2 regions of the Nocardioides sp. Soil777 genome follow, and region 1 is predicted to be linked to the other one. Evidence: predicted binding sites of a transcription regulator. Region 1 holds the regulator's gene; the other holds the start of a gene.

Region 1 (14,333 bases):
GCGCGTGGCTCGACCGCTCCGACTTCGACATCATGGGCAAGCGCAAGATGTGGCTCGGGATCTCCGGGGCCGCGCTCGTGCTGGCCGTCTCGGGCATCGTCACCCAGGGCCTCAACCTCGGTGTCGAGTTCTCCGGCGGCCGCCAGCTCGACTACTCGGTCTCGGAGGAGGTCACGGTCGACGAGGCGCGCGAGGCGATCGCCGGCGCCGGCTTCGGCGAGGCTGTCGTGCAGGGTGCCGACACCGCCGACTTCACGGTGCGCACCGGCGTGATCTCCAACGAGGAGGAGCAGAAGATCGAGGATGCCCTCGAGTCGATCGGCGGCACCGTCACCAAGGAGGACGACCAGACGATCGGCGCCTCCCTCGGCCAGGAGCTCCGCGACAAGGCTCTCATCGCCTTCGGGATCGCCCTGCTGGCCCAGCTGCTCTACCTCGCGGTCCGCTTCAAGTGGACCTTCGGCGTCTCCGCCGTGGTCGCGATGGCCCACGACGTGGTCCTGGTCGTCGGTCTCTTCGCGTGGCTGGAGAAGCCGATCGACGGCATCTTCCTGGCCGCGGCGATGACCATCATCGGTCTGTCGGTCAACGACACCGTCGTGGTCTTCGACCGCATCCGCGAGCGCTGGCACGGGTCCCGGCCGGAGGACGAGTTCAACACGATGGCCAACCGGGCGGCCATCGAGACGATGCCGCGCACCATCAACACCGGCCTCGGCACCATGTTCATCCTGGTGGCGCTCGCCGTGCTGGGGGGCGACTCGCTGCGCGACTTCGCGATCGCCCTGCTCGTCGGCCTCGTGGTCGGCACCTACTCCTCGGTCTTCACCGCCACGCCGCTGCTGACCTACCTCCAGGAGCGGGCGCCGATGAGCCGGGTCAAGAAGGAGAAGGTCGTCCGCGAGCTCGACGACTCCGGGGCCGTCGTCTGACCGTCCGCTCCGTCGGACCGTCCTCACCGGGCGGCCCTGTGGAGTGGCTTCGGCCTGTGTCGGTCTCGCCGCATAGGGTGCTCCGGTGCCAACTTCCGACTCCGGTGTGACCCCCCTGCTCCACGAGGCCGTGACGGCGCTCGGGGGCCAGGAGCGCACCGGCCAGGTCCGGATGGCCGAGGCGGTCGCGACCGCCTTCACCACCGGCGAGCACCTGCTCGTCCAGGCCGGCACGGGCACCGGCAAGTCGCTGGCCTACCTCGTGCCCAGCCTGCTCCACGACCAGCGCGTGGTGATCGCGACCGCGACGCTCGCGCTGCAGCACCAGCTCGTCGAGCGCGACATCCCGCGGCTCATGTCGGCGGTGGCCGGTGCGCCCGGTGGCAGCAAGGTCGACACGTCGTACGCCGTGCTCAAGGGCCGCTCCAACTACGCCTGCCTGCACCGCATCCGCGAGGGCGTGCCCGACGACCAAGGCGCCCTGGTCGACGTCCCGGTGGGGTCGATGGCCGAGACGGTCCTCGAGCTACGCGGCTGGGCGGAGAAGGAGGCCGAGGACGGCGGCACCGGCGAGCGCGACAACGCGCCGCGGCACACCGACCGCGAGTGGCGCCAGGTGAGCGTCAACCACCGCGAGTGCCTCGGGGCGGCCAAGTGCCCCTTCGGCCAGGAGTGCTTCGCCGAGCTGGCGAGGGAGAAGGCACAGCGCTCCCACCTCATCGTCACCAACCACTCGCTCCTGGCCATCGACGCCATCGAGGGCGTGCCGATGATCCCGGAGTACGACGCCGTGGTCATCGACGAGGCCCACGAGCTCACCGCCCGGGTCACCCAGGCCGCCACCGACGAGCTGTCGGTCAACGACGTCGAGCGGGCCGCCCGGCGCTCGCAGCGGATCGTGGAGGACGGCTCGGCCGACGCGCTGGCCGAGGCCGCGGATGCGCTGTCCGACGCCTTCGAGGCCACCATGGCCGGGCGGATCGAGCGGATGCCCGACCAGCTCGGCGAGGCGCTGGCGCTGGTCCGCGACGCCGCGCGCACCTGCCTGTCGGCCTACCCGCGCGAGAGCGCCGGCGACGGGGGCGAGGCCGACCCGGGCCGCACCCAGGCCAAGGGGATGGTGCAGGACGTCTTCGCCAACGCCGAGCGGATGGCCGCCGACCTGGAATCGGACGTGCTGTGGCTCAGCGAGCCGCCGCCCAACATGTCGACCCGCATCCCGCCGCGGCTGCACGTGGCGCCGCTGCAGGTGTGGGGGCAGATGCGCGACAAGCTGCTGTCCGACAAGACGGTGGTGTTCACCAGCGCCACCCTGATGCTCGGTGGAGACTTCAACGCCGTGGCCTCCTCGATCGGGCTGAAGCCGACCGAGCGGGTCGAGGACGGTCTTGCGGCCCCGGCCGACACCGCCGACGGGGTGCTCCCGTGGCGCGGCATCGACGTGGGGTCGCCGTTCGACTACGGCCAGCAGGCCATCCTGTACGTCGCCCGCCACCTCCCGCCGCCCGGTCGCGACGGACTGGTCAAGAGCCAGCTCGACGAGATCTGCGAGCTGGTCGACGCGGCCGACGGGCGCACCCTGGGGCTCTTCTCCTCGCGGCGGGCCGCCGAGGCCGCGGCCGAGCACGTCCGCACCGCGCTGCCGCACCTCACCACGTTGGCCCAGGGCGACGCCCAGCTCCCCGAGCTGGCCAAGCAGTTCGTCGAGGACCCGCACACGATCCTCTTCGGCACCCTGTCGCTGTGGCAGGGCCTCGACGTGCCGGGCGACACCTGCCAGCTGGTGATCATCGACCGCATCCCCTTCCCGCGCCCCGACGACCCGCTGATGTCCGCGCGCCAGCGGGCGGCCGACAAGGCCGGCGGCAACGGCTTCATGCAGGTCGCGGCCACCCACGCCGCGCTGCTGTTGGCGCAGGGGGCCGGGCGGCTGATCCGCACCACCACGGACCGCGGCGTCGTCGCCGTCCTCGACCCCCGGCTGGCCACCGCGCGCTACGGCGGCTTCCTCAAGGCATCGCTGCCGCCGATGTGGACCACCACCGACCCGGCGCTCGTGCGGAAGGCGCTCGCGCGGCTCGCGTCGGGCTGAGGGCTGGGTCCCGCTTCTTGGTGCCTGCTGCCTCGCGCCTCGCCGGGGGCGGTGAGCAGGCCACACCTTCTCAGTGCCGGTCGGCCAGGTGTGACGAGGGAGCGCCCACGTCGCTGCCGGCAGCCTCGTCGTACGCCCGCTGCGGGCCGACGGTCCGCCAGGCGATGAGCACGACCGCCCAGCCGGCCACCACGTCGAGGACCCAGTGATTGCCCGTCCCGACGACCACCACGGCCGTGATCAGCGCGTGGGCCCAGGCAAGCGCCGCGACGGCCCGTCGCCGGGTGACGTGGCTGACCGCGAGGGCGACCCACAGCGCCCACCCGGCATGCATGCTCGGGAACGCGGCCAGCTGGTTGGTCAGCCAGCCCAGCCCTTGGGGGGCCGACGCCTCGCCGCCCCACCAGCCCGCGGCCGAGTGCACGGCGAGCAGGTCGGTCCAGCCGTCCATCAGCCGCGGGGGTGCGGTCGGCATGGCCAGGTAGGCGAGCAGCGCCACCCCGGTGGCACCGACCAGCGCGAGCCGCGCCGGTCCGTACGCCGCCCGGTGCCGGACGTAGAGCCAGACGACGACCACCAGGGTCAGCAGGTAGTGGGCGCTCGCGTAGTGGAACGACGCCACCACCCCGACCGTGTCGTGCTCGAGGAACCACCGGTTGAGGCCGGCCTCGACGTCGAGGTGCAGGGTCCGCTCGAGGTCGAGGATGCGGGCGGCCCGGGTGATCGCCGGGGCCAGTGAGTCGTCCGCCAGCACCCGGCTGACGGCGTACCCCATGTAGACGAGCGCGAGGACCCCGAGCTCGCGCAGGCCGGGCCGACGGACCGGCGGGGTGGTGCGCGCCGTACGGGTCCGGACTGCGGGAGCGACGAGAGAGGCCACCCGGCCAGTGTTCGCGGCGAGGCGCCCGGGCGCATCGGGATTTTCCCCGCGGTTCCCCCGACACGGGTGTCAGGGGATCCCGGGGTCTACCGGCCCGGAGGCCGGGGTGGGTCACATACGGCGCAGGACCGCGGTGACCTTGCCGAGGATCGTGGCGTGGGTGCCGTCGATGGGGTCGTAGGCGTCGTTGTGGGGGAGCAGCCACACGTGGCCGTCCTTGCGCTGGAACGTCTTGACGGTCGCCTCGCCGTCGATCATCGCGGCGACGATCTCGCCGTTGGACGCCGTCTGCTCCTGGCGGATCACGACGTAGTCGCCGTCGCAGATGGCCGCGTCGATCATCGAGTCGCCGGACACCTCGAGCAGGAACAGGGTGCCCTCGCCGACCAGCGACTTGGGCAGCGGGAAGACCTCGGTGATCTGCTCCTCGGCCAGGATCGGTCCACCGGCGGCGATGCGGCCGACCATCGGGACGTACGTCGCCGGGGGAGCCGTGTTGCCGATGTCGGTCTCGTCGATGCTGGTCTCGTCGGCGCTGGAGATGGAGCGGCGGGCGGCCATGAGTTCGGGGAGGAACACCTCGATCGCGCGCGGCCGGTTGGGGTCACGCTTGAGGAAGCCCTTCTCCTCCAGCACCTTGAGCTGGTGGGCCACGCTCGAGGAGCTGGTCAGCCCGACGGCCGCGCCGATCTCACGCATGCTCGGCGGGTAGCCCCGCGTCTCGATGGCCTCCTTGATGGTGGCGAGGACGCGCTGCTGACGCGGGGTGAGTCCGGTCGCGTCCGGGGGGCCGTCGGGCATCTCGACGACCTTGCCCTTGCGGTCCTTGCTGGCCATGGGGTTCCTCCTGAGCGGTCCTGCTGCTGGGCCTGTCCGTGCTGCGTTGACGCCAACCGTAGTCCTGTCGCGGACTCGACTTCAAACATTTGTTCGAACCGCGTGTCGTGTGGAACTCGATTGCGACACGTCGAACAAATGTTCGTCCAGACCCTTGCGTCGTTCGAACACACGCTCTACTGTCGAACACGTGCTCGATCGAACACCTGAGCGATCCACGGACGAAGTCACCGGCAGTCTCGGCGGCGTTGTCGGTGGCTTCCTCTAGACAGATCCCAGATCAACCGATCGACACCACCCACCGGCTGACTCTTCCCCTGGAGGCCAACATGAGCACCATCACCGTCTCGCCCGCCTTTGCCCCGACCCGCAGCTCGCGGACCGCCCGCACGTCGTCGCGGTCTGCAGTGCGGCTGACGCGGAGGGGCCGTGTCGTCGTCCTCATGGCGTCGTTGGCCCTGGTCCTCATGGCCGGCTTCTTCCTCGGCTCCGTCGCCGTCGGCACCAACGAGGCCGGCCAGACTCCGGCCACCGAGATCGTGATGGTCGAGCCCGGCCAGAGCCTCTGGAGCATCGCTTCCGACCTCACCGACTCCGGTGACGTCCGCACGACCATGCGCGAGATCGAGCGCCTCAACGCGCTCGACACCGTCGCGCTCTCCGCGGGGCAGAAGCTCCGCGTGCCGGTCAGCGACGACTGACCTTCTAGTTCTCCGCCAGCCGACTCGACCCCGGCTGGCGGGACCGGGGAAGACAAGGGGCGGGCCCATCGGGCCCGCCCCTTGCGGCATTTCGGGGCGTGTTCACGGTGCTCGCGGCGGTTACGAGCTAGTCCCCAGTGACTCCGTTCGTAGTCCGCTCTCGGACCCCTCTCGAAGCCCCCGCCGCGGAGTACGACCTGCGGTACCCACGACCGCAGGTCCCAGTCGGCGGAACCTCTCGAGACTCCCGCCGCGGAGTACGACCTGCGGTACCCACGACCGCAGGTCGCAGTCGGCGCGCGGGTCGTCCGGATGCCCCCGCCGGGTCGCTCGGACATAGCGGCCCACGTGGTCCACCCGGTGGGTCTCGTGGGCCGCCATCATCCCGGCGCCCGCATCAGCGGACGAGTTGCGGCTTGGCATCGAGGACGGCAACGGTGACGGGTGTGCCGTCGATGGTCACGGTGCCGTCGACCGGTCGCCAGTTGGGCTGGCCCACGACCCTGAACTGGGCGGACCAGGTCGTGTCCACGCTCAGATCGAGTCCCTCGGACGTCTTGGCGTAGGTGTGGGTGATCAGGTCGCCCACGTCGGCGCCCTCGGTCCACGCCTTGCCCGGTTCGGCGGTCTCCTGGCTGGTGTCGTCCCCGTGGTGCCACACGAACCGGCTGGGCCACACCTCGAGCAGCACGTCGACGTTGACCCGCTCGAGGCGAACCGGGATCTGGTGCCTCTCCGCGCTCGTGGACAGGATCGTCGGGAGGTTGACCAGTGTCTCGCCGCCGGGAGGCTGCACGTTGATCGTGGACTGGGGGAGCGCGACCCGCTTGAAGGCGTTCAGGACCTCAGCGGGGATGTCGACGGTCTGTGTCGGGGTGGTCTCCGCGGGCTCGGGATCCCCCGGGCACTGGGTGTACTGATCGATGACATCCCCGTTCTCCGCCAACTGGAACCACGTCGCAGCGGGCGAGCCGTCCTCGCAGATGTACGTAGCGATGCACCCCGAGGCGCTGACCGTGTCGCAGGCTGGCTGCAGAACCCAGCGAGTAGGGCTCACGTCCTCGCCGGAGTCGACTGGCTGCGCAACGCTCTGCTGTGTCCCACCTTGCTCGTTCGGCTCCTGCTGCTGCTGGCCGAAGATGACCACTCCCGTACCACTCGCGTTGGCGCCCGTTCCCGTCTCGTCTCCCGCGGTAGCAGTACCCAGGCCCATGATGGTCGATGCGGTCACAGCGACTGCCACAACGAGACCTCGCAGGAAATGAGAGCGGCGGTTCACAGGAGCGTCCAATCCGCCATTTGCCAGTCGCCGCTGGTCTGAATAACAGCGGCGAAGTCGAACTCGGAGGTGCCGGCCGGGTAGGTGCCGTCAAGCCCATCGACCTTGCTGCCGCTGATGACCTGCCTGGAGTGGTCGACGCTGACACGCCCTACGAATGAGGAGCCCCCGCCCGGGAGGGCGCCCTGCTCCGAAGCTCGAATGGCAGTCACTTCGTACGCTCCCCCGGAGATTGAGCCACCGGCCTCGTAGGTCCTACGGACGGCCTCGAGGGATCCTTGGCAGGTTTCACAACCCTCGATCGCCACGTTCGACAACTTCGACGTGTCACCCGTGGCCTGGGCGTAGGTCAGCAGGTCGAAGTAGTACGAAACGAACGCTTCCGCTGCCTCCACCCCGTCCCCCTCCGCCTCCGGTGGAAGCGTCGGCTCCACCGGACCCGTCTCCGTCTCGTCCGGCGAGGGCGACGAGGTCGTCGGATCGGGAATCTCCGGCGTGGGCGCTGCGTCGGAGCAGCCGGCAAGCAGGAGCGGCAGGATGCAGGCGGCCGCGAGAGCGCGGCGTACGGGGCCAAGCTTCATGAAGACCTTCTTTCCCGAGAACGCCGGATCCATGCCCGAGCGCGGCCGACGCATCAGAAACTAAGCCAAGAACGCCGCGAGATCGACCCCTGCTTCGTGCCCTGTGGACGACGACGTACGGCGATGGACGACGAGCAGGGCCGCGGGGGAGTACGTTCTCGCCACCCCCATCGCTCGATAGGCCAGACCATGCGCGTACGCCGCTCGCTCGCCGCCCTCCTCGTCCTGCCGCTGCTGGCTGCGCCGCTCGCCCAGGCAAACGCAGCCACGGGAGACGACCTGCCGCCCCCGGCACACCCCGGAGGAGAGGTCACGGGCCCCGTCACCCCCCGAGCAACCACGTCCATCGACACGAGCAGCAAGGCGGCGGTCAAGCAGGCCTACCGGCGCCTGTGGGTCCGTGGGCAGCAGAGCCGGCCGCGCTGGCGCGGCGGCAGCACCGCGAAGTGCCGACCGGGACGGCTCGCAAACGAATCCACGAAGCGACAGCTCAACGCGATCAACTTCGCCCGTCGGATGTCCGGCCTGACCCCGCTCACCCTGGACGACAGCACGGTCAAGGAAGCCCAGGCGGCCGCGCTGATCATGACCGCCAAGCACGCGGTGAGCCACTACCCGCCGCGGGACTGGCCGTGCTGGACGCGCGCGGGCTACGACGCGGCCGGGGAGTCCAACCTCTACGAGGGCACGTCGCGGGAGAGCAACAGCGACAAGATCGAGGCCTACCTCGACGATTGGGGCGGCGGCAACCACCGCGTCGGCCACCGGCGCTGGCTCCTCTACCCCTACCTCGACGCGGTCGGGATCGGCGGCACCCGTACCGCCAACGTCACCCACCTCTTCGGCTCGCCTTTCGACGAGGCGGCCCCCAACCCGCAGTGGGTGTCGTGGCCGACGGCGGGCTGGTTCCCGAGTCGCCTCGACCCCCGCGGCCGCTGGTCGCTCAGCTCCGGTACCGACAGCACGGACTTCTCGAGCGCCACGGTCGACGTCACCCACAGAGGGCGAGACATCAAAGGCATCAAGCTCCGCACCCCCGACAACGGCGTCGGCAAGCCGACCCTCGTCTGGGAGATGCCGGCCCGCGTGTGGCCGGGCAAGCCCGTCGGCACGGCCCGGGTGACGGTCAGCGGGATCGTCGTCGACGGCGTGCCGGGCCAGGTCGCGGCGTACACGGTCCGCTTCTTCCGGACCCGCTGAGCCCGACGAGGCGAGCCTTCCCTTACTGGAACCATTCCAGAAAAGCGGGTTGAGTAGTCCTCGCACCCGACGAGAGGACCTCACGATGACCCAGACCGCCCCCCGCCCCACGCACACCGCCCACCCGGCGTTCCAGGCCGACCAGCAGCTGGCCGACCACCTCCAGCAGCTCCTCGTGGACCTCACCGACCTCCACCTGCAGGGCAAGCAGGCCCACTGGAACGTCGTCGGCAAGAACTTCCGCGACCTCCACCTCGCCCTCGACGAGGTCGTCGACGCCGCGCGCGAGTTCTCCGACGTCGTCGCCGAGCGCATGCGCGCGGTCTACGTCACCCCCGACGCCCGCGCCGCCACCGTCGCCGCGAAGACGTCGCTGAGCGAGTTCCCCGCCGACGAGATCGACACCGCGGACTGCGTCGACGCGATCGTCGCCGCGCTGTACGCCGTCGCCGGCACCGGCCGCCGCATCCACGACGAGGTCGACGCCGCCGATCCCACGTCCGCCGACATCATCCACACCATCCTCGAGCGCCTCGAGCAGCTCGCCTGGATGATCGACGCCGAGAACCGCATCGCCAACGCCAGCATCCCGCGCTCGATGCACGAGTGATCTAGCAGCACCGACGCGCGAGCGTCACCGCACCGGCCCGTTGGGCGCGCACGGCACCACGTCGTACGCCGCTCAGCGGGCCGCTCTGCGTCCGCCCGGGACACGCGGGGGAGCGGGATCGGAGGGCTCCTCGTCGGGGGGCGCGGTGATGCCCAGCGCCCGCATCAGCCGGGCGATCAGCAGCAGCCCGGTGAAGAGGCAGGCGATCGCGCCGATCGAGGCCAGCCCCAGGAGCGCCCAGGACCCGGACTCGCCGCTGCGGGCCGACGTACCGAAGTCGATGGCCAGGTAGACGAGGTAGCCCCAGGCGACCACGCACAGCGTGATCCCGACCGCCAGCGCGAGCGCGGTCTTGTTGACCCCGCCGCTCTGGCGAGGGCCACGCCGCGACCCTGCCCGCTTCCCCGAAGATGCCACGGGAGCATTGTGTCCGATGGCGGCTGGCCGTGGGGCCGGAACACTCCCGGAATGACCCCCGACACGCCGCCCGAACGGGCCATCAAGGACCGGATCTGGAGGCCCTCGAGGGCACTGACCTGCGGTTTTACCGAGGCCCCCCGCGACACCCCGGATGATCATTTCGAACCACTTGCACATGTCCCCGAGCCAACGTACGGTTACCACTACATCTAGTAGTTACACCGTTGTGGTTCTCCACATCTAGTCCACAGGGACCGGGTGCTGACCTCACAGCCAGAGGCTACTTGTCCACAGGAATCACCGGCTGGTCCACAGGCGTTGACACCCCATGAGGGGTGTCTGCAGCGCGCCCCGACGACCCGACCGGACGAGCGAGGGGGGAGGCCCGCACATGCACTGTCCTTACTGCCGCAACACCGACACCCGTGTGCTCGACTCCCGCGTCGCCGACGACGGCAGCTCGATCCGCCGCCGCCGCACCTGCAACGACTGCGCCAAGCGGTTCACGACCGTCGAGCAGATGCAGCTGACCGTCCTCAAGCGCTCGGGCGCGACAGAGCCCTTCACGCGGGACAAGGCGATCGCCGGCGTCCGCAAGGCGTGCAAGGGCCGCCCGGTCACCGAGGACCAGCTCGCCTGCCTGGGCCAGGCCGTGGAGGACGCCCTGCGTCTCAGCGGCCAGGCCGAGATCCCGGCCCACGAGGTCGGCCTCGCGATCCTGAGCCCGCTCCGCGAGCTCGACGAGGTGGCCTACCTCCGCTTCGCGAGCGTCTACCGCGCGTTCCAGAGCGCCGACGACTTCGAGGACGAGATCGCCATGCTCCGTGCTGAGCGCCTCGTCCCCGACGAGGTCGCCCCGGACGAGGCGGCACATCCAGCCCCCACGGGCTGACACAGACTGCCCGGCACGTCGTGGGGAAGCGGCGTGCCGGGCGTACCACTCCCAGCCGAGCAGTTCGGCTGACCACCAGAGTTGACCAAGCACGAGGGATCCAGAGGAGAACCCATGACCGAGACGGTGAGCACCGGCGCCGCGTCCAAGCAGGGCAAGGGCGAGGGCCTGACCCTCGAGCGCGTCTTCAGCACCGAGGGCACGCACCCCTACGACGCCATCACCTGGGAGCGTCGCGACGTCGTCCAGCAGAACTGGAAGACCGGCGAGACCGTCTTCGAGCAGCGCGGCGTGGAGTTCCCCGACTTCTGGTCGGTCAACGCCTCCACGATCGTCACCACCAAGTACTTCCGCGGCGCCGTCGGCACCGACGTGCGTGAGTGGAGCCTCAAGCAGCTCATCGACCGGGTCGTGAAGACCTACACCAAGGCCGGCATCGACCACGGCTACTTCAAGACCGACGGCGACGCCGAGATCTTCGAGCACGAGCTGACCTGGCTGCTGGTCAACCAGTACTTCTCCTTCAACTCCCCGGTGTGGTTCAACGTCGGCACCCCGTCGCCGCAGCAGGTCTCGGCCTGCTTCATCCTCTCGGTCGACGACTCGATGGACTCGATCCTCAACTGGTACAAGGAGGAGGGCTTCATCTTCAAGGGCGGCTCCGGTGCCGGCCTCAACCTCTCCCGCATCCGCTCCTCCAAGGAGCTCCTCTCCTCCGGTGGTACGGCGTCCGGTCCGGTCTCCTTCATGCGCGGCGCCGACGCGTCCGCGGGCACCATCAAGTCGGGCGGCGCCACGCGTCGTGCGGCCAAGATGGTCGTCCTCGACGTCGACCACCCGGACATCGAGGAGTTCGTGATGACCAAGGCGCGCGAGGAGGACAAGATCCGCGCCCTGCGCGACGCCGGCTTCGACATGGACCTCGGCGGCGCCGACATCACCTCCGTCCAGTACCAGAACGCCAACAACTCGGTCCGCGTCAGCGACGAGTTCATGCGCGCGGTCGAGGAGGGCACCGAGTTCGGGCTGCGCTCGCGCGGCACCGGCGAGGTCATCGAGACCGTCGACGCCCGCGACCTGTTCCGCAAGATCAGCGTCGCCGCGTGGGAGTGCGCCGACCCGGGCCTGCAGTACGACGACACGATCAACGACTGGCACACCAACCCCGAGACCGGCCGCATCACCGCGTCCAACCCGTGCTCGGAGTACATGTCGCTCGACAACTCCTCGTGCAACCTGGCGTCGCTCAACCTGCTCAAGTTCCTCAAGGACGACGACACCTTCGACGCCGCCCTCTTCGCCAAGGCCGTCGAGTTCATCATCACCGCGATGGACATCTCGATCTGCTTCGCGGACTTCCCGACCGAGTCGATCGGCGACACCACCCGCGACTACCGCCAGCTCGGCATCGGCTACGCCAACCTCGGCGCCCTGCTGATGGCGATGGGCCTGGGCTACGACTCCGAGGGTGGCCGCTCCATGGCCGCCGCGCTGACGTCGCTCATGACCGGTACGTCGTACAAGCGCTCGGCCGAGCTGGCCGGCATCGTCGGCCCGTACGCCGGCTACCAGCGCAACGCGACCGCCCACAAGCGGGTCATGCGCAAGCACCAGGCCGCCAACGACCAGGTGCGCGTGCTTCACACCGAGGACGGCCGCGTGCTCAAGCTCGCGACCGAGGCTTGGGCCGACGTCATCTCCACCGGTGAGGTCAACGGCTTCCGCAACGCGCAGGCGTCGGTGCTCGCGCCGACCGGCACCATCGGCTTCATGATGGACTGCGACACCACCGGCATCGAGCCCGACTTCTCCCTGGTGAAGTTCAAGAAGCTCGTCGGCGGCGGCTCCATGCAGATCGTCAACCAGACGATCCCGCGGGCGCTGCGCAAGCTCGGCTACCAGCCCGAGCAGGTCGAGGCGATCGTCGCCTACATCGGCGAGCACGGCCACGTCATCGACGCCCCGGGCCTCAAGACCGAGCACTACGAGATCTTCGACACCGCGATGGGCGCCCGCTCGCTCAAGCCGATGGGCCACGTGCGGATGATGGCGGCGGCCCAGCCGTTCCTGTCCGGCGCGATCTCCAAGACGGTCAACCTCCCCGAGAACGCCACGGTGGAGGAGATCGAGGACGTCTACATGCAGTCCTGGAAGCTCGGCCTCAAGGCGACGGCCATCTACCGCGACAACTGCAAGGTCGGCCAGCCGCTCTCCGACGGTGGCGGCAAGGCCAAGAAGGACGCCAAGGACGCGGCCGACGCCAAGGACGCCGCGGCGACCAAGGTCGTGGAGAAGGTCGTCTACGCCCCGACCCGCAAGCGCCTCCCCAAGTCGCGCGTCTCGCGCACGACGTCCTTCACGGTCGGCGGCGCCGAGGGCTACATGACCTCGGGTGCCCACGACGACGGCCAGCTGGGCGAGGTCTTCCTCAAGCTCGGCAAGCAGGGCTCGACCCTCGCCGGTGTCATGGACGCGTTCTCGATCGCCGTCTCGATCGGCCTGCAGTACGGCGTCCCGCTGGAGACCTACGTCTCGAAGTTCACCAACCTGCGCTTCGAGCCCGCCGGCCTCACCGACGACCCGGACGTGCGGATGTCGCAGTCGATCATGGACTACATCTTCCGCCGCCTGGCCCTGGACTACCTGTCCTTCGAGGAGCGCTCGATGCTCGGCATCTACTCGGCCGACGAGCGCCAGCGCCACCTCGAGACCGGCTCCTACGAGCCGATCGTCGAGGAGACCGGCTCCGCCGCCGAGCTCGTCGAGGACCACCCGGTCGCCGCCGAGGTCGTGGACGCCGAGGAGGTCGTCGAGGCTGCGGCCAAGCCGGCCCCCGCCGAGGCCAAGACCACGGCGGAGCTGTTCGAGAAGCTCACCGGCACCGCGGTCGACTCGCCGCTGTGCATGACGTGCGGCACGAAGATGCGGCCGGCTGGCTCGTGCTACGTCTGCGAGGGCTGCGGGAGCACTAGCGGCTGCAGCTGATCCTTGCATTGAAGAAGGGCCCGACACCTTGCGGTGTTGGGCCCTTCTGCGTGGGGGGTTCGCTCATGCACTCGAGCGATGCCCAGACCTACTGCGCAATCGCCGAGGCGTGCTGGAAGAACTCCATCGGCATCGGGTGCTCGAGCTTCCATGTAATCGCAATGGGCCGCTCCCCGCTGTGGGACACGTATCTAGCTGGGCCCATGAAGGTGTAGGGCGACGTACCGAAGTCATCTTTCGCCTCATGTCGAACGAACATCAGGACCGTCGAAGTGCCGGTGAGGTAGCGCTGGCCAGTCTTGGACGACGTCGACGTCGTGGACTGCGACTCCCAGTGGAACAGGTCCCGGCTTATCGGATAGTCGGCGTACATGGTGGTGGGTGAGTAGTCCGCCTCCGACTTCTTTAACGTGACGAAGAAGGCGTCGACGTTGTGGTTCGGGAGATACAGGACCCCTTCGCGGAAGCTGTTGGGCCGCCGGGGGAAGTCGAGAGCAGCAAGGATCTCTTCACGTTGGTACCGGGCATGGACTTTGAGCGGCACGGGGGACAGCGGCCCATCAAGTGAGAGTGGGACGTGACGCGTGGCCTCGTAGGAAATATCGACCACTGCCCGGATCTCGGCGCGCGCTGCGGACTCACGGCGGATTGACTCGAGGCCATCGCCGTATGAATCGAAGCCACCTCCGTCAGACCAGAACGAATAGAACAGCATGCGGGCCAGCCGTTGCTCGCCCTCGGACAGCTCGTCGTACTTGGGAGCGTCCTGATGCAAAAGCGCGTCGTACGCGGCCGCCCTCTCGGGGTCATCGACATGGGCAAAGGCCCGCACGCGCTTGAGGAGTCGCTCCTCCAACTCAGAGCCGGGCAGCGAGTCGAAGCCTGCGTCCCTTCGAAGCGCCGTCCACGAACCGCGCCGGCTGA
Region 2 (14,333 bases), on a different contig from region 1:
GCGTGGTGGGCACGATGTGGAGCGGCCGCTCGACGCGGTCGTGCCAGAAGCGCCCGTTGGGCGGCGCCGGCTCTGCACCGACGAGCCACACGCTGGTGTCCGCGCCCTGGGCGTCGTCACGCAGCACGCGCCGGGTCAGCGACCGGAAGCGTGGCAGGGACTCCTGGACGCCGGGGGTGTCGGCCCACCCGGGGTGCATCGCCGAGGTCGTCACGTCGTGGAGCGACCACCGGTCGGCGAGCAGCGCCAGCATCTCGACCTGCATCCGCTTGGACCGGGCGTAGGACGTCGTCGGCGAGTAGTCACCGCGGAGGTACTCCGGGTCGTCGGCCCGCAGCGCCTGGCTGTACATCCCGCCGCTGCTCACCAGCACGACCCGGCCACCGGCCAGCTGCCGCTGCAGCGCCTCGGTCATCACGACGGGACCGAGGACGTGGACGGCCATGCTCAGCTCGTGGCCCTGCGCGGACTCCGAGCGCTCCGGCGGCATCACCCCGGCGTTGTGCACGATCCCGTGGATAGCCGGCAGCTCGGCCGCGACCTCGCCGGCGAAGCGGCGTACGTCGTCGAGGTCGCCCACGTCGCAGCGCCACAGTCGCAGCGACGCACCGGGCAGCCGGCCGGCGATCTCGTCGAGGACCCGACCGCCCTTGGTCTCGTCGCGCACCACGAGGTGCACGCGGGCCCCGAGTGCAGCGAGGCCCTCGGCTGTGGCGATGCCCAGCCCCGAGCTCGCGCCGGTCACGAGCACGTCGCGGCCGGCCAGCGCGTCGGGCGCGGGGGCGGCCGGCCAGCCCGGCAGCGCCTGCCGCACACGCAGCCCGATGGTCGTGTAGCCCAGCACCAGGGTCCGGTCCATCACGGTGTCGAGCGCCCGCACGGGCAGCGGGCGGCTCATGCGAGCCGGTCCAGGTGGGTGCGGAGCTCGTCGACGGTCTTCTTCGCCAGGACCGGGAGGTAGGCCGCGACGACGGGCACTGCGAAGCGCGCGGCACCCTTGAAGGCGAACTCGGCCGTGTAGGTGACCTCGGAGCCGGTGCCGCTGGCCCGGACGCCCATCACGTCGTGGCCGTCGAACTGCTCGTTGTGCCCCGTGAGGTGGATCCGCGTGGGGCGCTCGGCCTCGACGGTCGTGTAGGTGATCTCCGTCGTCCGGCCGAGGAAGGACGAGACGTTGCGGTAGACCGTCCCCACCCCGCCGTCGCCGGAGACGCGCGCGCAGGACACCGTGCCCGGGTCCCACTCCTCGGCGTTGGTGAAGTCGGCGAGGTAGTCGTAGACGGCCTCGGGCGACGCGGTGGTGGTGAACGTGCGGGACACGGTGGGCTTCATCGGCATCACTCCTGGGGTCGTCCTCCACGCTACGGGGCGGCACCCACGCGGGTTGCTGCCCTCTCGGCGTCGGCCCGCTGTCCCCGATGCGCCGTACCGTCGGGGGCATGCCCACCACCGCGAACCCGGCCGCGCTGCGCGACTACGTCCGCCGGCACGGCTCCGACTTCCTCGCCGACCCCAACATCACCTCGATCGGCATCGGCCACAAGGTCGTCGACGGCCGGCGCACCGACGTGGTGTGCGTGCAGTTCACTGTCGCGGCCAAGGTGCCGCCCGAGCAGGTCGACGACCTCGGCTCCGCCCTCATCCCGCAGTCCGTCGAGGTGGAGAGCACGGTGGTGCCGACCGACGTCCTCGAGCGCGCCTACGCCCCGTCGTACGCCGTGGTGCCCGAGGCCGCCCCGGACGCGCGGCGTACGCGCATCGACCCGGTCGTCCCGGGCGTCAGCGTCGCGGGAGCGGCCGAGAGCGCGGGCACGATCGGGTGCATCGTCTGGGACGCCGACACCGGGGCGCCGCACGTGCTGAGCAACTGGCACGTCCTCCAGGGCCCCGGCGGCGCGATCGGCGACGAGGTCCTCCAGCCCGGTCCGTACGACGACAACCGCGTCGGCCGCAACCGGCTCGGCGTCGTCACCCGCTCCCACCTCGGCATCGCCGGGGACGCGGCGATCGCGACCATCGAGGACCGCGGCTTCGACGCCACCGTGCTCGACCTCGGGGTGGCGCCGGTCGAGCTGGGGGACCCCGAGCTCGACGACCCGGTGGTCAAGTCCGGCCGGACGACAGCGGTCACGCACGGGCGGGTGTCGCGCGTGGACGTGATCGTGCGGCTCGACTACGGCGAGGCCGGCGAGCACCGGATCGGCTGCTTCGAGATCCGCCCCGATCCCGCTCGCCCACCGGTGGACGGCGAGCTGAGCGACGGTGGCGACTCGGGAAGCGCGTGGATCTTCAAGGCCGGCAACGGCCGTCCGACACGGGTCCTGGCGGGGCTGCACTTCGCCGGGGAGACCGACGGGCGCGACTCCGAGGAGCACGCGCTGGCCTGCCTGCCCCGCTCGGTCTTCGACAAGCTCGGCATCACCCTCTCGGCCGAGGCGGCGGCGGAGGCCGCGGCCGCCGCCGGCGCGGCCGGCTACGACGAGGGCTTCCTCTCCACGCCGGTCGCAGTCCCCACGCTGGCCCCCGAGCTGGCCGCGGACGCGGTCGAGGTCGACGGCGACCCGGTCGTCCCCTACACGCACTTCTCGCTGACCATGAGCACGTCGCGACGCCTGGCCCGCTGGGTCGCGTGGAACGTCGACGGCACAGCCATGCGCCGCCTCGAGCGCAGCGACGACTTCCGGCTCGACCCGCGGGTGCCGGCCGACGCGCAGGTCGGCGAGGAGCTGTACGCCGACAACCGGCTCGACCGCGGGCACCTCGCGCGTCGCGCCGACCTCACGTGGGGCACCGCGGCGGAGGCCGCGCAGGCCAACAGCGACTCATTCTTCTTCACCAACATCGCGCCGCAGATCGACGCGTTCAACCAGGCGTCGCGGTACGGCGTGTGGGGCCGGCTCGAGGACGCGCTCTACGAGGCGGCAACGGTCGACCGGTTGCGGATCAGCGTCTTCGGCGGGCCGGTGCTGCGCGACGACGACCGCGAGTACCGCGGGGTGCTGGTCCCGCGCGAGTTCTGGAAGGTCATCGCGTGGGAGGAGGACGGCGTCCTCACCGCCCGGGCCTTCCTGCTGACCCAGGACCTCGACCCGCTCGAGGCCATCGACCTCGGGGAGTTCGAGACCTACCAGGTGCCGCTCGACGACCTGGCCTCGCGGACCGGGGTGCTTCTCGACCCCGCACTGTCAGCCGGGGAAGCGTCGGGCGCCGAGTCCGTGGCCGCGCACGTCGTCACCTCGGAGGAGGATGTCGTCTGGTGAGGCGTCCCGGTGGGGCCTGTCCTTCCTGGCCCGGTCGTGGTCGACTGGCGGGAGTCGACCCTCACCTCGATCCTCCGGAGGACGCATGAGCCTGCTCGAGTCATTCGCACGACGCATCGAGGACGCCCAGGTGCTCGATCCGCTCGCCGACTACTCGCGGTCCCTGTCGCAGGACAAGTTCAACGACTCGTCCACCCTGGACGACCTGCTCGGCGGCGAGTGGCTGGGGCACCGCGTGCACCCGGTCGCCGTGCAGGTCCCGATGGGCGCCTGGCTGATGGCCGTGCTGCTCGACCTCGTCGACGGCGAGAAGCACGCGGCCGCGGTCGATGCCCTGCTGCTCACCGGCTGCGTGGCCGCGGTCCCCACGGCCATCACCGGGACACACGACCTCGCGACGACGACGGGTGCCGCGACCCGGGTCGCCATCGTGCACGCCGGGACGATGGACGTGACCCTCGCGCTCTTCTCCATGGCCTGGGTCCGGCACCGCCGCGGCAATCGGCGGGGCGCCCGCCGGCTGGCCCTCGCGGGGGTCGCCACGGCGGGCGTGGGCGCCTACCTCGGCGGGCACCTCGTCTACCGCCTCGGGGTCGGCGTCGAGGACTGACCCCGACGCCGACCGACCGAGAAGCAGGCGCGACCGCGACACCGAACGCATCGGCGGCGCGGACGCGGCGGCGTACGACTCAGACCACGCGGGTCCGCGGCGCGTTGGCCAGCGTCATGGCGGGGTCGCGCACGACGACGTCGCCGAGCGCGTCGTCGATCGCCTTCATCGCGTCAGCGTCGAGCTTCACGCCGGCGGCCTTGACGTTCTCCCCGACCTGCTCGGGCCGCGAGGCGCCGACGAGCGCGGAGGCGACGTTGTCGTTCTGGAGCACCCAGGCGACGGCGAGCTGGGCCATCGTCAGGCCGGCCTCGTCGGCGACGGGCTTGAGCGCCTGCACGCGGGTGAGGACGTCGTCGTTCATGAAGCGCTTGATCATGTCGGCACCGCCCTTCTCGTCGGTGGCGCGCGAGCCCTCGGGCAGCGGCTGGCCGGGCACGTACTTGCCGGTGAGCACGCCCTGCGCGATCGGGCTCCAGACGATCTGGGAGACGCCGAGCTCCTCGCTGGCGGGGACGACCTCGTCCTCGATGACGCGCCAGAGCATGGAGTACTGCGGCTGGCTCGAGATCAGCTGGAAGCCGAGCTCGCGGCTCATCTCCACGCCCGCGCGGATCTGGTGGGCGGTCCACTCGCTGACGCCGATGTAGAGCGCCTTGCCCTGGCGGACGATGTCGGCGAAGGCCTGCATCGTCTCCTCGAGCGGCGTCTCGGTGTCGAAGCGGTGGGCCTGGTAGAGGTCGACGTAGTCGGTCTGCAGCCGCTGCAGCGACCCGTTGATCGACTCCATGATGTGCTTGCGGGACAGACCGGTGTCGTTCTTGCCCTTGGGCCCGGTCGGCCAGTAGACCTTGGTGAAGATCTCCAGCGACTCGCGCCGCTCGCCCTTGAGGGCCTCGCCGAGCACGGTCTCGGCGGCGGTGTTGGCGTAGACGTCCGCAGTGTCGAAGGTCGAGATGCCGGCGTCGAGCGCGGCCTGCACGCACTGGGTCGCGATGTCGTTCTCCACCTGCGACCCGTGGGTCAGCCAGTTGCCGTAGGTGATCTCCGAGATCTTGAGCCCGCTGTGTCCGAGGTATCGATATTCCATGGCTGCCAAACTACGGGCCATGGGTGAAGGGGAGCACGGGCACGGTCACGGGCACGAGTGGGACGAGCGGTACGGCGACGAGCCGCTGTGGAGCGGTCGGCCCAACGAGGCGCTGGTCCGGGAGGTCTCCGAGCTCTCTGTGGGGACCGCGCTCGACGTGGGGTGCGGTGAGGGCGGCGACTGCGTCTGGCTGGCCCGGCAGGGCTGGCAGGTCACCGGCCTCGACGTCTCCGGCCGAGCGCTCGCGCGCGCTGCCCGGGCGGCCGACGCCGCGGGAGTCGAGGTCGAGTGGCGCCACCACGGGCTCGAGGACTTGCCGGCCGACGCGTCGTACGACCTGGTCAGCGCCTTCTATCCCGCCCTCCTGCGCGGTGACGGCTCGATCGTGTCCACCCTGCTCGGCGCGGTCGCGCCCGGAGGCACGCTGGTCGTGGTGCACCACGCGTCGCTGGACCGGGCGCAGGCACTGGAGCACGGCTTCGACCCGGACGACTACGTCGGCCACGACGACCTGCTGGCTGCGCTCCCGAGCGACGGCTGGACGGTCGAGTACGCCGCGGTGGTCGAGCGCGCGCCGGTCGAGGGTCCTGGCGCGCACCACACGGCGGACCAGGTCCTGCGTGCGCGGCGCGGCCGCTGACGCTCATGGCCGACGCGGAGGAGAGTGGCGTCGGCGGGGATCGGATGCCAGCACGTCGTAGGTGAACTCGTCGGTGAAGGTCCCGTCGAGGAGCAGGCCGCTCTGGCGCGTGTGGCCGGTCCGCACGAAGCCGGCTCCCTCAGCCACTCGCTGTGACGCCACGTTCCCGACGGCGACGCGCAGGGTGAGGCGACGCAGCCCACCACCTCCCTCGGCTGCTGGCGTGAGCGCCTCGTCGACAACGGCCAAGGCTGCGGCGGTGGTGACACCCGTGCCACGGGCTGCTGGATGAGCCCAGTAGCCCAGCGCTGCGGTGTCGGTCAGCTCGCCGTCGCGCCCGATCAGGCTGATGTGCCCGAGCAGGTCGTCCGACGCCGTGTCCGCGATAGCCCAGCTCATGAATCCCCCGGCTGCGACGCGGGCGAGCGCGTGGGCGATGAAGCCGTGCGCGCGGTCGAGGTCGTACCGCTCGTTGATGACGTCGCCGCCGAGCCACGCGATCGTCTCCGGGTCCGAGCACGCCTGTTGCACCCGTGGCGCATCGTCGGGCTTCAAGGGGCGCAGGGTGATGCTGCGTCCACCCAGGGACTTGGTGGTCAGACGTTCGCGCATGGCGGCGAATGTAGCCAGGTCGCTCCGGCCTTCGGCTTATCTGCGGCGGTGGAACCTGAGGTCGCCGTTGGGGAGGCGGTCGTGGAGGTACCGGTCGTCGTGCGCCCGATGGTGGTGGTGCGAGCAGAGGAGGATGCCGTCGGCGAGGTCGGTCTTGCCGCCCTTGAGCCACGGGATCAGGTGGTGCGCCTCGCACCACGCCGCGGGGATGTCACACCCCACGGCCCGGCAGTGGCCGTCGCGGAGGTCCATCGCCCTGCGCTGCCACTTCTTGTAGAGCCTCTCACCGCGACCGAGGTCGAGGGGCTGCGACTTCCCGCCCAGGACGGCGGGGATGACATGCGAGGTGCACATCAACCGTCGTGCTTCGGAGGCACTGATGTGGCCGCCGGTGTTGGTGGTCGCGACCCCGAGGCCGCTGATCATCGTGTCGTAGTCCATCGTGACGACCACGGACGTCGCGGTCCCGCCGTGGCGGGGGAGCTTGTTCGGGTCGAGGTGCTCCAGCAGGGCGCAGAACGCATGCCCCAGGCGGGTCGGGTACGACACCTTCGTCCCGGCACCCGTGCCGGCCGATCCAGCGTCCCCGCCGGCGGACTTCCCGTCGTGCTTGCGGGGGTTGGTCCACGCGTGCAGGTACGTCAACAACCGGTCCGCGGTGGCGTCGGGGACCCGGATCCGGATCGTCGTCGACCCATCCCCATGAGAACGAGTCGTCAGCGACGTGGTCCTGCGGGCCTTCCGCTCCTCACCCTCGAGCCGCTTGCGTTCCTGCTCCTCCCCCACCTCCGGGGCGACGATGTCCAGGATCCGGCCGCCCAGCCGGCGGAGCTCCTTCGGCGCGAACGTCGCCGCGTACTCCACCAACGTCTTCTCCGCGGTCGCGACCACATCGGCCGGCGTCTCGTCGGGCAGGTCGTCCAACGCCCGGGCGATCACGTCGGCCTGCGCCGTCGAAACCTCACCGGATCGGTGCGCCTGGGCCAGGACCGTCCACCGGTGCTCCAGCGCCCCCGCCAATGTCATCTCACGGCGGGCGGCAGACCGGTCGACGAGGAGCTCACGTTGGCACCACGCCGCGACATCGCGGTCGCCCTTCTCCTCGGTCACCTCGTCCGCGACCGCCATCAACCTGAGCCGGGTCGCATCGACACGAGCCGACAACCGGGCGAACTCACGCAACGCAGAGGCCTTGTCAACCGGCGAGAGATACACGAACTCGACCGCGTCCGCCTTGTCCAGGGCCGCAGCGATCGCCTCGCCACACTCCTGGACCAGGTGCCCGGTCGTCATCCCAGCCCCCCGCTGATCAGCTCCTGAGCGCCCCCACGAGCGAGGACCATCTCCGTTCACCTACCTTATCCGAACATGTGTTCGAATAGCGGCAGGAAATGGTCAAGAGTTCGTCAAACCCCAACGCACCGGGCGACCACGTGCCAACGCGCTCGAGGTGTCGCAGTGATGGGGCATGTCCCCGACGAGGTGCGCGGCCGCAGAACAGCGTCGCCTCGCTCACCGAATGACGGTGAGCGGCCCTTCGTCCGGCGTCGGTGGCTCGAAGTGGTCGAAGTACTCGGCGACCAGGTCGTCGGTGAGCACGAAGTCGTCAGAGTGACTGCCGCGCCTGGCCCTCATCCGACTCAGGACCGTGTCGCGATCTGTCGCCAGGTAGATCGTCTCGGGCACGACGCCGGCCGGCTCGAGCAGCTCGCGGTAGTCGTCGCGCATCCGTCGGGACCAGAACGAGAAGTCGAGGACGACGTCGGCGCCGTGCGCGACGAGGTCCAGCAGCCGCGACCGCAGCTCGGCCTCGATCTCGGCACGGACGTCCGCAGGCAGGGGCACGGTCGAGATCCCTCGACGCCACATCTCGACGTCGAAGGACAGGCGAACCATGCCCTCACTCTCCAGGCGGTGGGCGTGCGTGGACTTCCCGGCCCCCGAAGGCCCGCACATGAAGATCACGCGGCTCACGGCTGGACCCTACGTCCCCGGAACATGGTCGGGATGCGGGCAAACGGCACACCAGACGGACCGGCCCACCCTTGACAATAATTCTTGTCAAGCGCATCGTGGACCCCATGCAGGACGTCGAAGTCATCGAGGACGCGGAGGCGGCCGCGGCCGCCCTGGACCCGGTCCGGGCGCGGTTGCTCAGCGAGCTGGCCGTCCCGGCCTCCGCCGCCGGGCTCGCCGCCCGGGTCGGGATCACCCGTCAGAAGGTCAACTACCACCTCAAGTCGCTCGAGGCGCACGGCCTGGTGGAGCTGTCCGAGGAGCGCCGGCACGGCGGGATCACCGAGAGGGTCCTGCAGGCGTCGGCGTCGTCGTACGTCGTGTCGCCGGCGGCCGTCAGCGCGTCCGCGGCCGACCCCGATGCCAACGCCGACCACCTGTCGGCGGGCTACCTCGTCGCACTGGCCGGTCGGCTGGTGCGCGAGGTCGGCAGCCTGGCGCGCCGGGCCGGCGCGTCCGGCAAGCGCCTCCCGACGCTGACCATCGACACCCAGATCGGCTTCCGCTCGGCCGCCGACCGGGCCGCCTTCGCGGACGACCTGACCGCGGCGGTGCTCGACCTGGCCGCTCGCTACCACCACGACGACGGACGCCCGCACCGGCTCGTCGTCGCGTCCCACCCCCTTCCCGAGGAGAACTCATGAGCACGATCCCGAACGTCCCCTACCGCCTGGAGTTCAGCGTCGAGGTGCCCGGCACCCCGGAGCAGGTCTGGCAGGCCGTCGCCACCGCCCGGGGCATGAGCGCCTGGTTCCTGCCGACCGAGATGGAGGAGCGCGCGGGCGGGTCCCTGCACTTCACCATGGGTCCCGAGATGGGCTCGGACGGCCACGTCACCGAGTGGGACCCGCCGCACCGCATCGTCTACGAGGAGGACTGGGCGGCCCTCATGGGCCAGGAGCCGGACGCGCTCAGCCCGTTGACCTCCGAGTTCCTCGTCGAGGCGCAGTCCGGCGGCACCTGTGTCGTGCGCGTGACCAGCAGCGGCTTCGGGACCGGCGCCGACTGGGAGTCGGAGTTCTGGGACGACATGGGCATCAGCTGGAAGCCCTTCTTCGACAACTTGCGCCTCTACCTGTCGCACTTCCCCGGCCAGGAAGCCACCATGCTCGAGGCCACCGCGTCCCACCCCGGCGAGGCGGAGACGCTCTGGTCGACCCTGCACCACGCGCTCGGGCTGGGTGACGTGGGCTCCGAGGTCGACGTCCGCGGTGCCACCGGCACGGTGGAGCGGGTCGGCGAGCGGCAGACGCTGGTCCGGCTCACCGCACCGGTCCCGGGGATGCTCAGCGTCTTCGCGCACGGCGAGGGCGACGGCAGGTCGGCCACGGGCGTCCGGGCGTACCTCTTCTCCGCCGACGCGGCGGACTACGTACGACGCGAGGAGCCGGGCTGGCAGGCCTGGCTGGACGGGCTCTCCGTCCCGGCCTGATCCTCGGCACCGCGGGACGATAGCGAGGCCGCACGAATCCGGTTGACCACTCCCTCGGTGTCGCGAGACGTTCGGCCCATGACGTGGCGCATCGAGCTCGGACCGGACGAGGGTCGCGAGGAGACGGTCACCGACCGCCTCGTGGCGCACAACCTGGAGGCGTCGGCAGCGATCCGCGAGCGGTTCGAGCCGGCGAACCTCCCGGCGAGACCCGTGGCGGCGTACGCCATCGACGACGACGGCGAGCTGCTCGGGGGCTGCGTCGGCAGCACCGTCGACGTCTGGCAGTGGCTGACGATCGACACCATGTGGGTGCACAGCGGCCACCGGGGAGAGGGACTCGGTCGTCGGCTCCTCGCCACCGTCGAGCAGCAGGCCCGTGAGCGCGGGTGCCGGTGGGCCAAGCTCAACACGTGGGAGTTCCAGGCGCCGGACTTCTACGCCCGGTGCGGGTACGAGACCTACGGCCGTGAGACGGACTACCCGCCCGGGCACACCAACCACCTGATGCGGAAGGCCCTGTAGCCCGCCGCCGGCCAGGCGCACTCCGCGTCCCGTCCGAGCGTGCGGGCCCCGGCTATCGTCACGGGCGTGCCCGGTCGCCAACCCATCTTCGTGGTCAGCACGACCGCGGACGAGGCCGCGCTGCAGCGTGTCCGGGACGACCTGGGGCGCGACCCCGTCGTCCTCACCGCCCCGACGGCCGAGGCCAAGCGGGTGGTGTCCGCCCTCGGGGTCGAGCCCCGTGTCGAGGTGCTGCTGGCGCCGGCGAGCTTCCCCCCTGCCGACCGTGGTCACCGGCTGGACGAGCTCGTGAGGCGCCACGCGCTGCGCGACCGCTTCCGTGACGTCGTCGTGGTGACCGACCCCGCCACCGCGACGCTGCTGCTGCGGGTCCTCGCGCCCGACCAGCTGGCCACGGGAGGCGCGGTCACGGTGGTGGGCCTGCCCCGCGGGGACCGCCCGGTCGTCGTAAGCCGTGCCGTCGCCGGCGGGGTCGCGCTCGGTGTCGTGACAGGTGTCGCGGAGCAGCAGGCGGCGGTCCTGGCGTTGCCGGTTGCCGTGGCGGTCGTCGGGCTCGGCGTGCTGCTCGTCCCGCCCTGGCGCCACGTCGGCCGGGAGCTGCTCCTCGCGGCGGGCATCGCCGTCGCCGTCCTCCTCGTCGTGGTCGCCGGGTCGGCACGCTTCCCCGGGGGCTGGTGACGCCGGAGCGCAGTGGAGGAACGCGGCCCTGGTCTCCCCGAGATATGACCGACTGACGTCCTCGACCCGTGTGCGTCTGACACGCTGACGCGCATGGACGCCGCATCCCAGGTCATCCGTGCTGCCGAGGCACGGGCGCTCGCCCTGGCCGACGGCGATGCCGACCGCCTGGTCGCCCTCCTCCATCCGGAGTTCCGGTGGACGGCCCACGTCGGGGAGACCTACGACCGCGCCGAGTACGTCCGCCGCAACACCGAGGGGCACACCGTCTGGCGTTCGCAGACCATGCTCGACCCGCACGTGGTCGTGGTCGACGACACCGCCGTGCTCCGCTGCGAGGTCACCGACGTCGTGCTGTCGGGGGACGACGAGCCCGCGACGTTCCGGATGCCGATGACGCAGGTGTGGGTGCGGACCGACGGGCGCTGGTCGTGCCTCGGCGGTCACGCGGGCCCTCGCCGGTCCCCGGTGGCCGAGTGAGGCCGCCCGGAGTGGTCCCGCTGCTCGGTGCCGCGCTGCTCACCTGCCTGCTCGGGTCCTGCGCCACCGAGCCGACGTCCGGGACGCCGGCCGCTCCATCGGAGGGGACGACGGCACGGGCGAGCACCCCGCCGACGGAGCCGACCGCGACACCCTCGACCCGGGGCTTCCAGGTGGTGTCGGACGCCGAGTCACCGGCCGACGAGGACCTCCAGCGCCTGGCCGAGCGGTTCGTCGAGTACGCAGTCGGGGAGACCGACTCCTTCCCGCACACGTGGACGATCTCCCTGTCCATCGGCGGTCGGGCGTCGGGATCGATCGAGGTCACCGACGCCGCGCTCGCGGACCGCAGCACCTGGGAGGGTTGCCCTGACGGGTCGACCACCTCCGGTGCCTCGTCGTGTCCGGTCGACATCCTCGGGCCCATCGAAGCCGCGGTGGTCAACGAGACCACGATCGTCCACACGGCCGAGTACGGCGCCGTCTCGTGCGCGCCGACGAGGAGAGGCCCCCTGCCTGACGGGCGACTGGTCGTCCTGCGGCCCAGCCCGGAGTGGCGCACGTGCGCCACCGACTTCGCGCTCGTGCTCGCCGCCGACGAGCAGGGCCGGCTCCGGTCGGTCGACCTGACGCTGTCGAGCCCCTGATCGGCGGCCGAGCCCCTACTCGGGACTGCAGTCGGGCCAGCGGGCGAAGTCCCCGATGACGGCGCCGAAGCTCACGGGAATGAACCCCTTGATCTCGGCGATGCGCGCGGCGATGGCGCCCGGCTCGAGGTGCACCGCCTGGGGCGCGAAGACCTGGCCGACGCACGAGGCGTTCGGGTCAGTCACCTCGGGCCTGGGCTCCGCGGATGCGGGTGCTGCGGCACCGAGGGCGGCGGCCGTGGCCAGACCCGCCACGGAGATCGTGAACGACATGGGGCGCATGAGCTCTCCTCCCGTTGGCCCTTCCCCCGGAAGGACCGGCTCGACCCGGCCGGCGACTGCGGGCCGGGAGGTCGACGGTAACGACGCCGACGGCTCCGGCGCATGGCCAAAACGGGTGAGACTCGAGGTCAGGGCGCCGCCTGCGACACGAGTGACGACGCTCAGCGCACGCGCTGCCTCACGGTGCGGCCTCCCCCAGAGCAACCGCGTCGCCGACCCGGATCGTGCCCGACTCGAGCACCCGGCACACCGAGCCGGCCCGGCGCCGCAGCGCCTCCTGGGCGCCGGCGCCGATGGTGTCGTCGAGCAGCTTGCACGGCGCGGCGACCCGCACGACCTCGAGCAGCACGTCGCCGATGCGGATCCGCGCACCGGGCTCCCGCGGCACGACACCGTCGTTGAGAGTGAGGTCGCGGCGGGTGAGAGCGGCCGGGATGTCACGCCCGAAGACCTCGGCCGACTCGGCCAGCGCGGTCGCGCTCTGCACGGTCACGTGCCGGTGCTTCGTGCCGTGGTAGCGGTCGCCGACGATCCCCCGCCCGGCCTCGGCCTCCACCTGATCGACCGAGCGCATCGGCAGTCGGGTGGCCTTGGCGACGTGGATGGCGGCGATCCGGACGACGCCGGCGTGGTCGGAGGCGGCGGGGACGGGCAGCGCGGACGGGTGGGACGGCACAAGGGCCCACGGTAGTCAGGTGGTGGCTACTGTCGCCGACATGAGCACACGCGAGCTGGACGGGGCCCGGATCGCGGTCGTCGGGGCGAGCGGCGCCCTCGGGTCGCTGGTCTCCCAGGAGCTCGTACGCCGCGGCGCGCGGCTGCTGCTCGTCGGTCGCGACGCGACCCGGCTCGAGGGCCTCGGCATCGATTCCCCCGTCGTGGTGGCCGACGTCGGGGACGCCACGGCCGGCGACGCCATCGCGGACGCCGCGCGGGCGGCGTACGGCGGGCTGGACGGGCTGGTCAACGCGGCCGGCGTCGTCGCCTTCGGCCCCCTCGTGGACACTCCCGACGAGGTGATCGAGGAGCTCTTCCTCACCAACGTCGTCGGGCCCCTCTTCCTCGTCCGGCGCCTGATGCCGCTGCTGGAGGAGTCGCAGGGCTTCGTCCTCCAGGTCAGCGCGGTCGTCGCCGAGCGCCCGCTGCCGGGGATGGCGGCGTACTCCGCGAGCAAGGCCGCGCTCAGCGGCGTCGCCACCGCCCTGCGCACCGAGCTGCGCCGGGCGAAGGTCACCGTGCACGACGTCCGGCCGCCGCACACCGAGACCGGTCTCGCCACCCGTCCCCTCTCCGGGCAGGCACCCGGGCTGCCGCAGGGGCTGGCCCCCGAGGACGTCGCCCGCCGGATCGTCGACGCGATCGCGGCCGGCGAGACCGACCTGGGTGCGGCCGCCTTCGACTGATCGTGATTCTGCACTTCTAGGCATGGAGTGCAAGAATGCACTTCATGAACCAGAGTGCAACGCGTCGCGAGCAGCGGCGGCTGCAGACCGAGCGCCGCATCACCGTGTGCGCACAGCGCCTCACCGAGGAGCTCGGGCTGGACGGCTTCACCATGGACGAGCTCGCCGAGGCCGCCGACGTGTCCCGCCGGACGCTGTTCAACTACTTCCCGAGCAAGATCGACGCCGTCCTGGGCAACCCTCCCGAGATCCCCGCGAGCGCCCTCACCACCTTCCTCGAGGGCGGGCCGCACGGTCACCTCGTCGATGACGTCGGCGAGCTGGCCTCGGTCTTCCTCAGCTCCGAGCTCCTCACCCGCGAGGAGATGGAGCGGGGTCGTCGCCTCGTCACCACCACGCCGCGACTGATCATGGCCGCCCACGAGCGCTTCGAGCAGCTCACCGGGGAGTTCGTCGAGGTGATCCTCGCCCGCGAGGGGAAGGAGTTCGGTGCCGAACGGGCCCGCCTGCTGCTCCGGCTCCTCGTCGCCCTCTTCGACGGGTGCATGACGTCCGACGGTGGCGACCCGGACCTCGAGGTCCCCCTCGCCGACGTCTTCACCGAGCAGCTCCGCACGGCCCGCGACCTGCTCGCCTGACCGCCGAAGCACCCCCGGAG

The links. The regulator LexA, encoded in region 1, represses DNA repair genes until DNA is damaged. The targets are predictions, from matches to a motif close to TCGAACANNTGTTCGA.
Region 2: ASG88_RS13255 (HNH endonuclease signature motif containing protein) is a predicted target of LexA. The motif match lies at 7,575-7,590, and genes of this name have one in related genera.

What each region holds. Positions count from the first base shown of each region.
Region 1 is NZ_LMSN01000015.1:376,739-391,071, forward strand. Features, by position in the region: gene secD (protein translocase subunit SecD) at 1-932, shown strand, start outside; gene ASG88_RS12485 (ATP-dependent DNA helicase) at 1,018-3,024, shown strand; gene ASG88_RS12490 (phosphatase PAP2 family protein) at 3,095-3,904, opposite strand; gene lexA (transcriptional repressor LexA) at 4,016-4,741, opposite strand; gene ASG88_RS12500 (LysM peptidoglycan-binding domain-containing protein) at 5,071-5,442, shown strand; gene ASG88_RS12505 (hypothetical protein) at 5,840-6,388, opposite strand; gene ASG88_RS12510 (DUF6318 family protein) at 6,718-7,335, opposite strand; gene ASG88_RS12515 (CAP domain-containing protein) at 7,492-8,502, shown strand; gene ASG88_RS12520 (Dps family protein) at 8,588-9,112, shown strand; gene ASG88_RS12525 (hypothetical protein) at 9,185-9,529, opposite strand; gene nrdR (transcriptional regulator NrdR) at 9,924-10,424, shown strand; gene ASG88_RS12535 (vitamin B12-dependent ribonucleotide reductase) at 10,539-13,409, shown strand; gene ASG88_RS12540 (DUF3427 domain-containing protein) at 13,498-14,333, opposite strand, start outside.
Region 2 is NZ_LMSN01000016.1:41,595-55,927, forward strand. Features, by position in the region: gene ASG88_RS13220 (SDR family NAD(P)-dependent oxidoreductase) at 1-898, opposite strand, end outside; gene ASG88_RS13225 (SRPBCC family protein) at 895-1,332, opposite strand; gene ASG88_RS13230 (DNA/RNA non-specific endonuclease) at 1,440-3,260, shown strand; gene ASG88_RS13235 (DUF2231 domain-containing protein) at 3,346-3,870, shown strand; gene ASG88_RS13240 (aldo/keto reductase family protein) at 3,950-4,960, opposite strand; gene ASG88_RS13245 (class I SAM-dependent methyltransferase) at 4,980-5,600, shown strand; gene ASG88_RS13250 (GNAT family N-acetyltransferase) at 5,604-6,212, opposite strand; gene ASG88_RS13255 (HNH endonuclease signature motif containing protein) at 6,249-7,505, opposite strand; gene ASG88_RS13260 (AAA family ATPase) at 7,725-8,186, opposite strand; gene ASG88_RS13265 (ArsR/SmtB family transcription factor) at 8,294-8,872, shown strand; gene ASG88_RS13270 (SRPBCC family protein) at 8,869-9,660, shown strand; gene ASG88_RS13275 (GNAT family N-acetyltransferase) at 9,739-10,185, shown strand; gene ASG88_RS13280 (hypothetical protein) at 10,252-10,863, shown strand; gene ASG88_RS13285 (nuclear transport factor 2 family protein) at 10,957-11,343, shown strand; gene ASG88_RS13290 (hypothetical protein) at 11,340-11,990, shown strand; gene ASG88_RS13295 (hypothetical protein) at 12,006-12,272, opposite strand; gene ASG88_RS13300 (MOSC domain-containing protein) at 12,451-12,948, opposite strand; gene ASG88_RS13305 (SDR family NAD(P)-dependent oxidoreductase) at 12,989-13,675, shown strand; gene ASG88_RS13310 (TetR/AcrR family transcriptional regulator) at 13,720-14,313, shown strand.